DNA from 2 places in the Pseudarthrobacter xylosi genome. Region 2 is predicted to be linked to the other one. Evidence: riboswitches for the same ligand, from Rfam matches in the RefSeq annotation. Region 2 holds a riboswitch; the other holds the start of a gene.
What was found. Region 2 has a riboswitch for glycine ahead of ACZY1F_RS17580 (MFS transporter). Riboswitches for the same ligand answer to the same signal wherever they lie in the genome.

Region 1 (7,167 bases), on a different contig from region 2:
GAAGGGCAGGGCGATCGGACGGCGTTGTCCGGGCCAGGGAGGCGGGTGAGTCGAGGCAGGAAATTTCAATCATGGGCTTACTTCCAGTGAGACGACCGTCACTAAATGAATGACGTTCATTTAGTATGAGGGGTGGACGGCTTTCGCGCAATGGTTTAAATGAATCCCATTCTTTTGTGACGCTCCGGCCGGCTTAGTAAGCTCACTGAGAAAATTTGCTTCCGGCCCGGCGCGATCGATCCTGTGGCTGATAGCGTCGGGACTACTGGACCAATCGAGGAGGATTCATGAAAGCTTCACCGACCCTGACCAACAATCTGCAGGCCGTACTTGCGGACCTGATTGAGCTGCACATCCAGGGCAAGCAGGCCCACTGGAACATTGTGGGGACCAACTTCCGGGACCTTCACCTGCAGCTGGACGAAATCGTGGATGCCGCCCGGCAGTTCGCGGATGATCTGGCCGAGCGGATGCGCGCCCTCCACGCCCTGCCGGACGGCCGCAGCGCAACGGTGGCAAAGTCCACCAGCCTGGCCCAGTTCCCTGAGGGCCTCATCAACACCAAGGACGCCATCGAGCGGATCGTTGCTGCGCTTGAGGCTGCCGTGGGCACCATGCGCAAGGTCCATGACGAAGTGGATGAAGAGGATCCCACCACCGCGGACCTGCTCCACGAATTCATCGCCAAGCTGGAACAGTATGCGTGGATGGTGAACGCCGAGACCCTGAAGGCCTCCGCCAGCGTCACCGCCCCTGACGCCAAGTAGGACCCGGCCGATAGTGAGGCCACAAGCGCCCGGCGCCGGAATGACTTCCGACCCCGGGCGCTTTTTGTGCGCTCGCCGGCTTGCGGGCGGCGGGTGCCCTAGTCCGCCGTCGGAACTTTCCGGAGTACGACGGCGGCGAGGACTGCCGCACTCGCCATCAGTACCAGCGCAATTGCCGCAGTGGTGTGGACGCCCGAATCAAACGCCAGGCGAGCTGCACCGCGGAGCGCTTCAGCCAGCGGCGCAGGCAGGCTGGTGGCCAGCTCCACTGCCCCTGCCAAAGTTTCGCCGGCCTGGTGCACGGCAGTGCCTGACGCCGTTTCCTCCACCCCGGCCGGCAGCACGAGATTTCGCTGGTAGGAAGCGGTCAGGATAGAGCCCAGCACTGCAGTCCCCAACAGGGACCCCACCTCATAGCCCGTCTCCGAAATGGCGGCCGCCGCTCCTGACTTCTCAGCTGGTACGGACCCCAGGATGAGGTCATTGGAAATGGTCTCCGCCGTGCCCACCCCCAGGGCGAGGATCAGGAGCGCGGCCAGCAGGAGGGCCGGGCCGGAGCCGTGATCACCAAAGACTGCGATTCCGTAGCCGGTGGCACTCAGCGCCAGGCCACCCGCCACCACAAAGCCCGGACGCACTTTCCGGACCAGCGGCACCACTGCCAGGCCGGCCAGCACCGTGGCCACCAGGGCCGGGATCATTGCTATTCCGGCGGCCGACGGTGTCATCCCGTCCAGGAGTTGCAGGTGCTGTGCGAGGAAGAGAATGAAGCCGTTGAAGGAAAACAGTGCCAGCACGTTTGCCGTGATGGCGGTGCTGAACACCCGGTTGCCGAACAGGGACATGTCCAGCAGGGGGCTGGCCAGCCGCTGCTGGCGGCGAACAAAGACGACCCCCATGGCCAGGCCAAAGACAACAAGCCCCAACGGAGCGGCCCCGAAACCTTCGGTCGCCAGTTCCTTGATGCCATACACAACAGGCACCATAACCAGCAGGGACAGGGCGATGCTGGGCACGTCCACCCGTCCGGGCCGCGGATCCTTTGATTCCGGGATGAACGCGGGACCAAACGCCAGCAGGGGCAGCATGATGGGCACGGCGACCAGCAGGATGGCGCCCCACCAGAACTGCTCCACCAGCCAGCCGCCAAAGATGGGACCCAGGGCGGCGCCGCCGGAGAAGCCGGCTGCCCAAATGGCTATGGCCAGCCGGCGCCGGTTCGGGTCCGGAAAAATGTTGCGGATCAGCGACAGGGTTGAGGGCATCAGCATGGCGCCGAAGAATCCCAGCGACGCCCGTCCGGCTATCAGCCACTCCGCGCTGGGGGCAAAGGCTGTTGCTGCTGAGACCGCGGCGAATCCAACGCTGCCGGTCAGCAGCAGCCGTCGGCGCCCGATCCGGTCACCCAGGCTGCCCATGGCAACCAGCAATCCGGCGAGCACCAGGGGATAGGCGTCCACAATCCACAGCAACTGGACTCCGGTCGTTTCCAAGCTGCTCGCGATGGCCGGAAGCGCAAACGTCAGCGCAGTGTTGTCCACCGCAACCAGGAGCACCGGAAACATCAGCAGGGCCAGCGCGAGCCAGTCGCGCCAGGGCGCCTTGGCGGGCCCTGACGGCTGGACCTCGGCTGCGGACGCGGAGGTGCTTGGGGTGGTCTGGTTGAACTGTGCGGACAACGTCATGCTAATAACTATACCGTCCAGACGGTATAGTTAAGAAACGGGACCCGGAGCGTGCATGATTGAAGCCATGGCCAGAAATCCCGTCGCACGCGATGCAGTCCTTGATGCTTTTGAAGAACTCCTGATCGATGTGGGGGAGCGGGCTGCCACATTGGACGCCGTGGCCAAACGGGCCGGCGTGTCCAAAGGTGGATTGCTCTACCATTTCCCCAACAAGGAAGCGCTGATCGCTGCGGTACTGGAACGGTTGGACCGCCTGGCCGTCGAGGATCTGGCGCTGATGGCGGCAGCAGCCGATGGTGCAGCCACCTACTTCATCCGTTCCTCGGTCTGGTCCGATTCGCCGATGGACCGCTCCTTCGTGGCCGCCACTCGGCTGGCCGAAGTGGCCCATGAAGAGGCCCGGCGCCGCTTTGCCGCCATCCAGCAGCAGTGGTTGGACCTGATCGCGGCCGACGTCGGCCCGGCCATGGCGAAAGCCGTGCTGTATATGGGGGACGGGTTGTATTTCAACGCCATGTGGGAAAGCGGCACCACCGGGGACGGCCGGGTCCGCCATGGAGACATCGAGGAGCTTCTTGCCGCCGTGGAGCGGCTGCGGGACTGAACCCCGGAGACCTCATTTGCCCGGTGGCGCGGGGCGTAGGAGAATTGGACCTCGTGGCGGTCATCTGTGGCCGGCACGAAATCTGAATATGCCTTTGATCTGCGGCGGGAGAGTTCTGTTAGTAGGTACAACAGGCGCCGTAGGAGCAAATCCTCCCCAGGAATCTCTCAGGCCCACGTACCGCCGCGGCCAGGCAACTCTGGAAAGTGGCAGGCCGTCCGCCTGAAATATCCCGGATCACTCCGGAATGTCAGGACCGCTGTGCCCGCCGACGGTGCAAGCGCCAGCTTTGCGGAAGCAGGCTGCGCGGAACCCTCAGGTCCCAGACAGAGCGGGGAGGAACCCGAGTCGATGTGGCGTACCTTGCGCCGCCTTAGTAATGGAGTTCCTTGTGAGTGTTAATTCGGCCTCGGCCACTTTCGTTGACCGGCATATTGGCGCCCGCCGCCAGGCCGATATCGACTCCATGCTCAAGGCTGTCGGCTACGGCACGGTGGACGCACTGGTGGACGTTGCCGTCCCCGACTCCATCCGGCAGGCCAAGCCGCTGGCCCTCAAGGACGCCCTGAGCGAGGTTGAGGTTCTTGCGGAGCTGCGGAAGCTGGCGGCGAAGAACAAGACGGCTGTGCAGATGATCGGCCAGGGCTACTACGACACCGTCACTCCCGCGGTGATCCGCCGGAACATCCTCGAGGCCCCGGCCTGGTACACCGCTTACACCCCGTACCAGCCGGAAATTTCCCAGGGCCGGCTCGAGGCTTTGCTGAACTTCCAGACCATGGTCCAGGACCTCGTGGGCCTCCCCATCGCGAACGCCTCCCTGCTGGATGAAGCCACCGCCGTGGCCGAGGCCGTGCTGATGATGCGCCGGGCAAATAAGAACAAGGAGGCCCGGGACGGCAAGACCGTCCTGGATGCTGACTGCCTGCCACAGACCATCGCCATCGTCAAGGGCCGCGCCGAGGCGCTCGGGTTCGAGGTGGAGGTCGCTGACCTCTCCGCCGGCCTGCCCGAGGGTGTTATCAACGGCATCGTGCTGCAGCAGCCGGGCGTGTCCGGCCGGGTCTTCAACCACGCCGAGGTCATCGCAGCCGCCAAGGAACGCGGTGCGCTCGTCACGGTCGCGGCTGACCTGTTGGCGCTGACGCTCATCACCCCTCCCGGGGAGCAGGGCGCGGATATCGCCGTCGGCTCCACCCAGCGTTTCGGGGTGCCGTTGTTCTTCGGCGGCCCGCACGCGGCCTACATGGCCGTGGCGAAGGGGTTGGAGCGGTCCATGCCGGGCCGTCTTGTCGGGGTGTCCAAGGACGACGCCGGGACTCCCGCGTACCGTTTGGCGCTGCAGACGCGTGAGCAGCACATCCGCCGTGAGAAGGCCACGTCCAATATCTGCACAGCGCAGGCGCTGCTGGCCATCGTCTCCTCCTTCTACGCCGTTTACCACGGCCCCGACGGCCTCAAGGCAATCGCCGAGCGCGTCCACCGCCACGCTGCAGTCATCGCCGCATCGCTGAAGGCGGCCGGCCTGGATGTACTGCACACAACCTTCTTTGATACCGTCACGGTTTCCGTGCCCGGCAAGGCCTCGGCTCTTGTTGCCGCAGCCGAAGCCAAAGGCATCAACCTGCGCCACATCGACGGCGACACCATCGGCGTCTCGGCCGACGAAACCACAACCCCGGCCATCGTCGCCGGTGTCCTGGAAGTCTTCGGCGCCGACGTGGTGGACTTGGCCGCCGGCACAGACACCGAGTTCGCACTGGATACCGCCGTGCTCCGCACCTCCGAGTACTTGCAGCATCCGGTGTTCAACACGCATCGTTCCGAGACCCAGTTGCTGCGTTACATCCGCAGGCTGAGTGACCGGGACCTGGCGCTGGATCGGACCATGATCCCGTTGGGTTCGTGCACCATGAAGCTGAACGCCACCGCGGAGATGGAAGCCATTTCCTGGCCGGAGTTCGCCTCGATCCACCCGTTCGCCCCGGATTCCCAGACGGTGGGCTGGCGCGAGCTCATTGGCGGGTTGGAGTCTGACCTCGCGGAAATCACCGGCTACGATCAGGTGTCCCTGCAGCCGAACGCGGGCTCCCAGGGTGAGCTCGCGGGCCTGCTGGCGATCCGTGGCTATCACCTCTCCCGGGGCGATGACCAGCGCACGGTCTGCCTGATCCCGGCCTCGGCGCACGGCACCAATGCCGCCTCGGCCGTCCTGGCGGGCATGAAGGTGGTTGTGGTGGCCACGGCACCGGACGGCAGCATTGACCATGCGGACCTGAACGCCAAGATCGAGGCCCACCAGGATGTCCTCTCGGCCATCATGATCACCTACCCTTCCACCCACGGCGTGTACGACGCCGATGTCACTGAGATCTGTGACGCCGTGCATGCGGCGGGCGGCCAGGTTTACGTGGACGGCGCCAACCTGAATGCGCTTGTGGGTCTGGCGCAGCCGGGCAAGTTCGGCGGCGACGTCTCGCACCTGAACCTGCACAAGACCTTCTGCATCCCGCATGGCGGCGGCGGCCCGGGTGTTGGCCCGGTCGCAGCCAAGGCGCACCTGGCACCGTTTATGCCCGGTGATGCCAACAAGGCAGCCCACGAGTCCGGCTCCGCCGGATCAACAGGCGTGGCCATCAGCGCGTCCAACTACGGCTCCGCCGGTGTCCTGCCGATCTCCTGGGCGTATGTGAAGCTGATGGGCGCCGAGGGCCTGACCGAGGCGACGAAGTCGGCGCTGCTCGCGGCGAACTACGTTGCGGCACGGCTGAACGAGTACTTCCCGGTGCTGTACACGGGCGAGGGTGGTCTGGTGGCGCACGAGTGCATCCTGGACCTGCGTGAGCTGACGGCGAAGACCGGCGTGACCGCCGAGGATGTGGCCAAGCGCCTGATCGACTACGGTTTCCACGCCCCCACCCTGGCGTTCCCGGTTGCGGGCACGCTGATGGTGGAACCCACCGAGTCCGAGGACCTGGTGGAGATCGACCGGTTCATCGATGCGATGATCACCATCCGCAAGGAAATCGACCAGGTCGCCAACGGTGACTTCACCGTGGAGAACAGCCCGCTGCGCCACGCACCCCACACCGCGTCCGCCGTCGTATCCTCCGACTGGACCCGGGAGTACCCGCGTGAGCAGGCCGCCTTCCCCCTCGCCTCACTCAAGCAGGACAAGTACTTCCCGCCCGTCGGCCGCATCGACGGCGCCGCCGGGGACCGCAACCTCATCTGCTCCTGCCCGCCCATCGAGGAATTCGCGAACTAGAGTCAGGGCCCGGACCCGGCAAGCCGGAGTTTTCACGCGTGCTGCGCCCCACCGGCACCCTAGCCTCGCAAGCTCGGCCAGGGGACCCTGCCGGTGTGGGCCCAGAGGATGCCGGGGACCTACCGCCCTGACCGGAGGCTTTAGACTTGTGGCTACATGTCCGCACGTAGCCACGAGTACAGAACCGCGCACGAAACCCTGAGATTGGACACGGCCGCCTTGCGAGAATTCACCGCCCGCTTTGCCACAGCGGAGGAAATTGAGAACTGGGACAAGCACGTCACGGCCAACCCGAACGGCGGCAACATGCTGCAGTCCGCCGCCTACGCGTCCGTGAAGAACGGCAGCGGCTGGACCGCCCGCTTCCTGGTCCTGGAATCTGCCGGGACCGCCAGCTACAACCTGGTGCTGGAGAAGAAATTCCCCGTGCTGGGCCGCCTGTGGTACCTGATCAAGGGCCCCGACCTGGGTGCCGTCGAGGACCTCAAGCCGGTGTTGGACGCGTGCGCTGCGTTCGCCCGAAGCCGGAAGCTCAATGTCTTCACCATCAAGATTGAACCTGACATCACATCCACCCCGGAAGCCCGGGCGCAGCTTGCCGCCGCCGGCCTGGTGAAGACTCCGAACATCCAATCCAATGACTCCACCGCGCTGCTGGACATCGCAGCCCCGGAGAACCAGGTGTTCCGGTTCATCTCCTCCCGCGCCCGCAACGCGATCCGCCGGGCGGAACGCGAAGGCTGCGCAGTGGTGCAACCGGAGCCGAGTCCGGAAACGTACCGGGCGCTGTATGACCTGATGGCTGACACCGTGAACGCCAAGGGCTCCATGCCGTTGCGC
Region 2 (7,167 bases):
ATCAGGTCAGTATCGCCTGTACGCGCCGCCAGTGCACCGTAATTGAAAACGGGCTTACCGTCTTTCATGATCTGATCGTAGGGCGCAACACGTTCGACGGCACCCTGGTTGGTTGAGATCAGTGTCGCCGCCTGAAGGCTCGGGTAGTAGATGACGTCGACGCGACCGGCTTTCAGAGCCGCAATGGACTCCGTGTCAGCGCCAAACTTGACTACTTGTGAAGACGGGATCTTAGCGTCCTCAATCTCAGCGACCTGGCTCGTGCCAGTCTGCGTACCGATACGCACGGAAGAATTGGCTGCCACATCGAGAAGGCTGTGTACAGGTACATTCTCACCCGCCCGCTTGAGGAAGGCACCTCCTGAGCGGTAAACCGGGTTGGTGAAGGCGACTGCCTGGCAGCGCTCCGGACGGATATAAGTGCCACCTGCAATGAGGTCAAAGCGACCGGATGCTGCGCCGGGGATCAATGCATCAAATGGGACGACAACGGGATCCAGAGTCGTGATTCCCAGGGGGAGGAGCAGGGCTGCCAAGGTTTCGACGATGAAACCCTTAACCTCACCGTTCGAATTTACGAATCCGTACGGGTTTTCGTTCGCGACTCCGATGCGGACGCTCTTCTTGGCTTGAAGCTCAGCCAGTTTGCCGCCGCCGGAGGATGTGCTGGACTGGCCGCCACAGGCTGTCAGAAAGCTCGGTACAGCAAGGGCGGCTCCCGCAAGAACGCCCAAACGTGAACCGCTTATAAGCAGTTCACGCCGTGAAAAGTTGGCCATGTTGACTCCCAAGTCCGCTTGATTGGTTCCAGCTCCGGGTAAGTGCTGGTGAATTAAGACAAGTACAACATCATTCAAAGAACTCGTCAACGTGTTTATCTGTATTACCTGATTCATTCGTCTGTGTGTCGTCGGGTCCGACCTCATGCTCGGCCGAGACCCAGTTTTGTTCTTTCGATGACATCTTCGTTTACCGGCGGTTCAGGGGCGCCTCTGACTAGCTGACGGCCTTAGGACGACGAAGGATCGAGTCGTACTCCCATGTGCAAAGAGCGCCTTGAAATTTGCATGTCGCAGTTTCGAGGCTGAGCAGCCGTAGAGGCACCCCAACCAAAGAGCGCGGCAACTTCCACGACTTAGGATTCAAAGGCAGAGAAATCTACATGGGTGGAAATGCCGGGTAACACCCTCAACTCTTGACTCGCTGGCCCAGGGTTGGAAGGAGCTTGTGACCACTCCCGCGCTCCGCCATCGACCCGGAGAGATCGCCCCCCGTGCGACGTAGAACGGGATAGCCCTGTTGCCTCATGTCAATAGGTCCGGGAACGGATAGCTTGCCCCTCACCTGATCTGCAGCTAATCTGTGAACCGTGTCACTCACCAGTGGCACACGCTCATGATCTGCGGCGGGAGAGACCTGCCGGTACGTTCAGCAGGCGCCGTAGGAGCAAATCCTCCCCAGGAATCTCTCAGGCCCACGTACCGCCGCGGTAAGGCAACTCTGGAGAGCAGTCCGGATATCGGGCTCACCGACGGTGCAAGCGGCGCGCTGCTATCAGCAGCGCAATACGGAAACTCTCAGGTCCAGTACAGAGCGGGGAGGAACCCGAATCATCGTGGCACTTCGGCGCCACCTGAGTTATGGAGTTCCAGCAGGAAGCCGACGAGATCGGATTCCTTAGTGCCATGTCCGGCCCTCCGGCCCGCTCTACCTACCGCGCCGGCCTGGCGCTTGGCCACCGCAGCGCAAGAACGGCTGGGAAAGCACGGCCCAACTCGCGCACATTGAAAGCTCAGGCAGCACCCGCCAGGAAGACAGCACCCTGCTCACAGCTTCGCATCCAAATCCGCCAGGAGAGTACAACCGTGTTCCACAGGCGAAAAGAGATCGTCCCAACCGCAGATGGTCACATAGCTGAACAGCCCCTCCAACGAACGCGTCGCCCCCGGCGGACCGAGAGTCGAATCCATCGTCTGCGCTACGGCCGCGTGGCGTTGCTGATGAAGGGAAGGAGCCCGTTGAATGAGTCCGAATAAGGGGTGGACAGAAGTCGGCACTGTTCATGATCTGCCCTTTCAAAGCTGCCGTCGGGTCCGCAATTCTTTCGCGGTGGTGGCCGTGGGTTTGGGATTGATCGCGGCCCAATCGGGGGCTCCCACTCCGCTCCATCCCATTTACGCGGAACGGTGGGGTCTGTCGCCCCTGATGACGAGCGTCGTCTTCGCGGGCTACCTCCTCGGGCTAGGCGTAACCTTGTTGATGGCCGGGCGCCTCTCAGACCACGTAGGTAGAAAGCCTGTCATCTTTGCAGCTCTGCTCACCGCTGCGATTTCCATGACCCTTCTTGCCTTTGCCGACGGGGTGGGTCAACTCGTAATCGCACGAATTCTCCAGGGAGTAGCTTCGGGCCTTGGATTCGGGACGCTGGGAGCTGCTCTCCTGGATTACGCCCCTCCACCCCGGCATGCATTCGTGGCGATGCTCAGTGGGGCGTTACCTCCGATCTCGCTCGGCCTCGGAGCGCTAATCACAGGCGTGCTCGTGGAATTCTTCCCCGACCCGTTGCATGCGTCTTACCTGGTTTTCCTCGGTGCGCTGGTGCCGGCGCTTCTGGCATCCCTGGCGTTGAAAGACAACACCCGCGTCGCTACGGCGCCTGGCGATCGCTAATCCCGACGATGACGGTGCCAAAGGAGGTCCGCAGTCGGTTCGTGGTAGCTCTAGGTTTTTTCTGCGCCAGCTGGGCCCTGCTGGGCTTGTATCTAGGGACCGGCCCGAGTATGACAAAGACATTGCTTGGGGTTCAGTCCCCCACGTACGCTGCCTTGACGATCCTCGCACTCACGGGCAGTAGCGGCATTGTCGGCGTGCTGACTCTCAGGTTTGCAGGCGGCAAAGTTATGATCCTTGGTGGTCTTGCCTTGAATTTTGGAGCTGCGTCGCTGGTTGCCGCTGTGGCGTTGGGCAACGTCTGGGCTTTTGTTGCTGCAAGCATCATGGGTGGAATCGGTTTCGGCGCCGCGTTCCAGGGCGGCCTACGGCTCGTGGTCGCCGGCCTGCCAGCGACGCAACGCGGCGGGCTGCTGTCGTCCCTCTATCTCAACAGCTACATCGCATTCGGGGTACCAACCTTGGTTGCGGGGCTATTGGTTCCGCAACTTGGTCTCAGGAACGTCGTGTATCTGTACGCGGGTGTCGTGATGGCTCTCGCAATCATCGCGCTAACTCTGCTCCATTACAGCCGTTCGACAGTGAATGGCGGCCGTTTCTAAGCACCGGCTCTACCCAAACAAAGGATAAGCGAGTGGGTACCTGAACTTTAGGATCGAGCCGACCTTGGCTTCGCAGATTCCTCCACATCAGCGTCCCGGAAGCTTCGTGCCCTTCCTGCGCTAAGAACTCTGTGTGCTTGGATACCAACGCCGTAGTGTTCCCTGAAGTTAATTGCGACAGTCGGGAGCTTATGCTGGGGTGCGGACGCCGTCGAGCCTACTCGAGGTCCACAGATGAGTCGGAAGTTCGCGAACGCTAGGGCTCCCTCGTGGACGGCGGCAATGTCGTGATAGCCAACCCTATTCGAAGACGAGGAGCCTCTGATGGGACGAGTCGCGGGACGATCCCCGGAGCAGACTCGGCGAATTTTGCTGGATGCCGCTTTGCGCACAATCCGTGCGCGAGGAATGTCGGCGAGCCTAGACGATGTGGCCGCGGAGGCCGGCGTCAGCAAAGGGGGACTCATCTACCACTACTCGACTCGAGAAAAGCTCCTGCTCTCTCTTGTTCAGGACGCCCTCGAGAATTTTCGCTGCAATGTTTTTGAGTTACTGGACCCTGAAGATACCCAGGTTGGCCGGCTGGCGCGTAGCTACATTCGGGCGTGTTTCGTGGACCGCTCCGATCAGACCTCGGCTCGAGATCGTACAGCCGTAATCGCTCAACTGGTCAGCATTCCAGCTATCGAAGCAGTTGCCCGGGACGATGCAGCACGATGGGCGACAGATTTAGGCCAGGACGGTCTTCCCTCGGAGCTGCTGCAGGTTGTCACGTCGGCTGCGGACGGTGCAAGTGCAGCCCCGATGTGGGGTGCACTGCGAGAGGATGAGAGCCGTCGTCAACTAAGGGATCTACTCATCGACCTGACATATCGGTCGCACTTCTGAGTCTCGACCGCTCGGAGCATTTGGCAGGTCATAGGCGTGGCAGCCGACCGCTACCCCTACGCGGCTCGTGTTTTCTCCTCTGGACGAATGTTTGGGTACCACTCATCCCGCAGGGAGCACCTTCATGCTTTACACGGCGAGGTTAGGTCCTGACGAATTGCGGTAAGTGGCAGGAAGGACATGGAGAGACGGCGAGCCGGTGCCGCTATGGCGCACTTACAACAGCCGGTGCGAGCAGCCCGAGATCCTGATCGTTACCGGCGCGACACTGCGAGCATCGAGGCGAACAACACCGCGACCGGGAACTTTTACCGGCTGCACCCACGCTAAGCCTCCCGTTGGATTCGGGGACACACGGAAATGGCAAACGTTCGCTTCGTGCCGGAGTTAAGTGCGACCGGGATGGGCCAGCCCGCAGAAGCCGGGCTAGTGGCCGGCATCCTCGAAATTCATTTGGTGTGCTCCCGCCCCGGCAGAGGCGCGTAGTCGGAGCAAACGAGTGCCCGCGTGGGGGGTCCCTTCACACGCACCCTGTTGAATGCCCGGGACCCGTCAGGAATACGTAGCGCGGATCCGATCGCTGGTCGGTAGTGACTGGCAGCCAAGACGAAGACCTTCGGCAAGTTCTTCCTCGTCCAAAACATCGTTGCGAATCATCGTGACCTCGCCCCCGAGCAGACGGACCGCACACGCGCCGCACTCGCCCTCACGGCAGGAGTAGGGCGCCTTCACACCTTTGCTCTCCAGAAACTCAAGCAGTGTGCGATCTGGGGTCCAGTCAGCGAAGTTGTGCAATTTACCGTTGAGCTCGATCTCGAGTGCGGCCGGCTGCCGCACTGGGTCAATCTCATTGCCCCCGTCAAGCCCACCACTGACGGGATCGCTCATTGCAGTTTCCACCGCGACCCTGGTGGCATCTCCGAATGGGTTGGCGCGGAGCGATACGAATTTCTCTTGGTGGCAGCGATCCCTAGGGAAACCGCGCTCCTCGAGCGCCGCAATCGTCAACTTCATGAACGCTGCTGGACCGCAAACGAAAGCGTCGGATGCGGAGTGCTGGCCCGCAAAGGCGGCAAGTTGTTCCTGCGTAGGACGCCCCTGAACTGACGTCAGCCAGTGCACGACTTGTAGCCGGTCGGGGTGCTGAGCGCTCAGGCTTGCCCATTCTCTGGCGAAGATAACCGACAGTTCGTCACGGTTGGCGTAGAAGACAACGACCTGACCCGTTCCAGCCGCAAGGGCGCTGCGGGCGATCGACATTATGGGAGTAACCCCGCTGCCTGCTGCGAAGAGAAGTAGGTCGACGTCGAGTGAGGCGGGGGTGAAGATGCCGCTAGGTGGGAGCACCTGCAGGGTATCCCCCGGGCGGAGGCGGTCGCAGATCCAGTTGGAGGCGTACCCCTCATCGCTGCGCTTGACGGTAAGCGTCAGCCGTGTATCGTCAACCGCGCTGCTGGAGAGCGAGTAGCAGCGCGCCGCAACACCCGTGAGCTCGCTCGGCACGGCAACAGTCAGGAACTGGCCAGGCCGGAATGCGAACGATTCACGCGCCTCCGTTGGGATCTCGAGCACGACGGAGCAGGCGTCCGTTGTCTCGGCTATCACGTCTGCGACGGTGAGTAGATAAGACTCAGCAGCCATCTTCGGCTCCGACCGTGATGGCATCGACCGGTGCAGTGGGGCCCGGGCGGCCGGCGAGTCCGTGCTCAGCATCGACTCGCCGGCCCGATGGCGACCCGGAGTACGAGCCGAAACAGCCGTACTCGGTAAGTCGGATCCAGGCGTTAAGGTGCCGGTCGGCCACGCCCTCTCGAGAGTGTTTCGCCGACAATCGTAACGTGCTTTCGAGAACCGACTCTTGCGTAGCGTGGCCGCAGCCTCCTCCTGCCATTTCGGTCTTCCTTCAGATAGTGAGTGTGGGCTGGAAAGTCATCGGACTGTGGCCGAGCGTCCGTGCGAATGGTTCAGAAAACGCGCGATGCCGACCCCACCTAAGTGCGGGCGGCCGTAGGCGAGTTCCAAGACATCGGGCGAATCCAACAGGAACGTCTTTTTTCGACCAGCGTGGCCTATTTCTTGTACGCGTCCGCCTCCGCCTGACTCAGCGGGCGCAATGGAGGCGGGCACTATGGTCCGTTCAGAGCCTTAGGACTCGTCCTCATCCATCATGATGAGGTATTGAGAAAGGACCGACTTGATAGCCGGCTCCTTTGCTGCACTGAGGGGTCCAGGAGTCCAGTGTCGAGATTTGACACCTTGAAAGGCCTCGGTGAGCAGCGCAATGTCTTGTTCATTTGTGATTTTCCACATCGCTGTCAAATCGTCCACGTTGTAGTCGACGCCGTCAACGGCGTCTTCATGGACAAACCAGCGGGTAACCCACTCCACGTGACCGGGGTCCACGGGACGAATGCTGTGGATGACGGCATGGTCTACGTGAAAGAAGGCGCGGGTGAAAAACGGCTGAATTCCGAACCCGGCACCGAACGCGTCGGGGACTTCGGCGAGCGTCTCCAGCGTCCCCAACAGTGGGCGGACCATGACGTCGCCATTAGGAGACAACGTCTTCATCCCAGCCTTTAGGGGTAGACCGCCCCCATAAAATTCGACTGCCGGCCGAATGCAGCTTTCGAGCGTGGCCTCGAGGTCCATCGGCTCACAAAGCTCAGGATGGTTCCCCGTGCAGTGGTAACACTCCAAAAAGTTCTCAAGCAGCGACTTCCAGTTCGCGTCGACTTCGTAGGTGACCTCGTGCGCCTTCTTCATACGAGCTGGCTCGAGCGGTATGACATCGGAAGCAACCTCGTCGAGTACGCGCGAGATCGGTTCCTTCGGTTCCTTAGACAGGTTGACGAAGATCATGCCATGCCATACATCAATCTGGACCGGGAAAAGGCCGAACTGACCGTAGTCGATCGCGCCACCAACGCTGAGATCATCGAGGGTGGGCGCCTTTATGAGACGACCATCCAGCCCAAAGCTCCAGTTGTGGTACGGGCATACGAAT

Region 1: linked by a shared signal. The riboswitch ahead of gcvP (aminomethyl-transferring glycine dehydrogenase) and the one ahead of ACZY1F_RS17580 (MFS transporter) in region 2 are both predicted to bind glycine.

The regions. Positions count from the first base shown of each region.
Region 1 is NZ_JBVAYT010000002.1:24,955-32,121, forward strand. It holds gene ACZY1F_RS04175 (nitrilase-related carbon-nitrogen hydrolase) at 1-73, opposite strand, end outside; gene ACZY1F_RS04180 (Dps family protein) at 288-767, shown strand; gene ACZY1F_RS04185 (MFS transporter) at 866-2,452, opposite strand; gene ACZY1F_RS04190 (TetR/AcrR family transcriptional regulator) at 2,520-3,059, shown strand; glycine riboswitch at 3,155-3,252, shown strand; gene gcvP (aminomethyl-transferring glycine dehydrogenase) at 3,451-6,327, shown strand; gene ACZY1F_RS04200 (lipid II:glycine glycyltransferase FemX) at 6,484-7,167, shown strand, end outside.
Region 2 is NZ_JBVAYT010000009.1:96,925-104,091, reverse strand. It holds gene ehuB (ectoine/hydroxyectoine ABC transporter substrate-binding protein EhuB) at 1-779, opposite strand, end outside; glycine riboswitch at 1,397-1,494, shown strand; glycine riboswitch at 1,496-1,602, shown strand; gene ACZY1F_RS17580 (MFS transporter) at 2,023-2,670, shown strand; gene ACZY1F_RS17575 (MFS transporter) at 2,826-3,272, shown strand; gene ACZY1F_RS17570 (TetR/AcrR family transcriptional regulator) at 3,597-4,160, shown strand; gene ACZY1F_RS17565 (2Fe-2S iron-sulfur cluster-binding protein) at 4,713-5,801, opposite strand; gene ACZY1F_RS17560 (aromatic ring-hydroxylating oxygenase subunit alpha) at 6,306-7,167, opposite strand, start outside.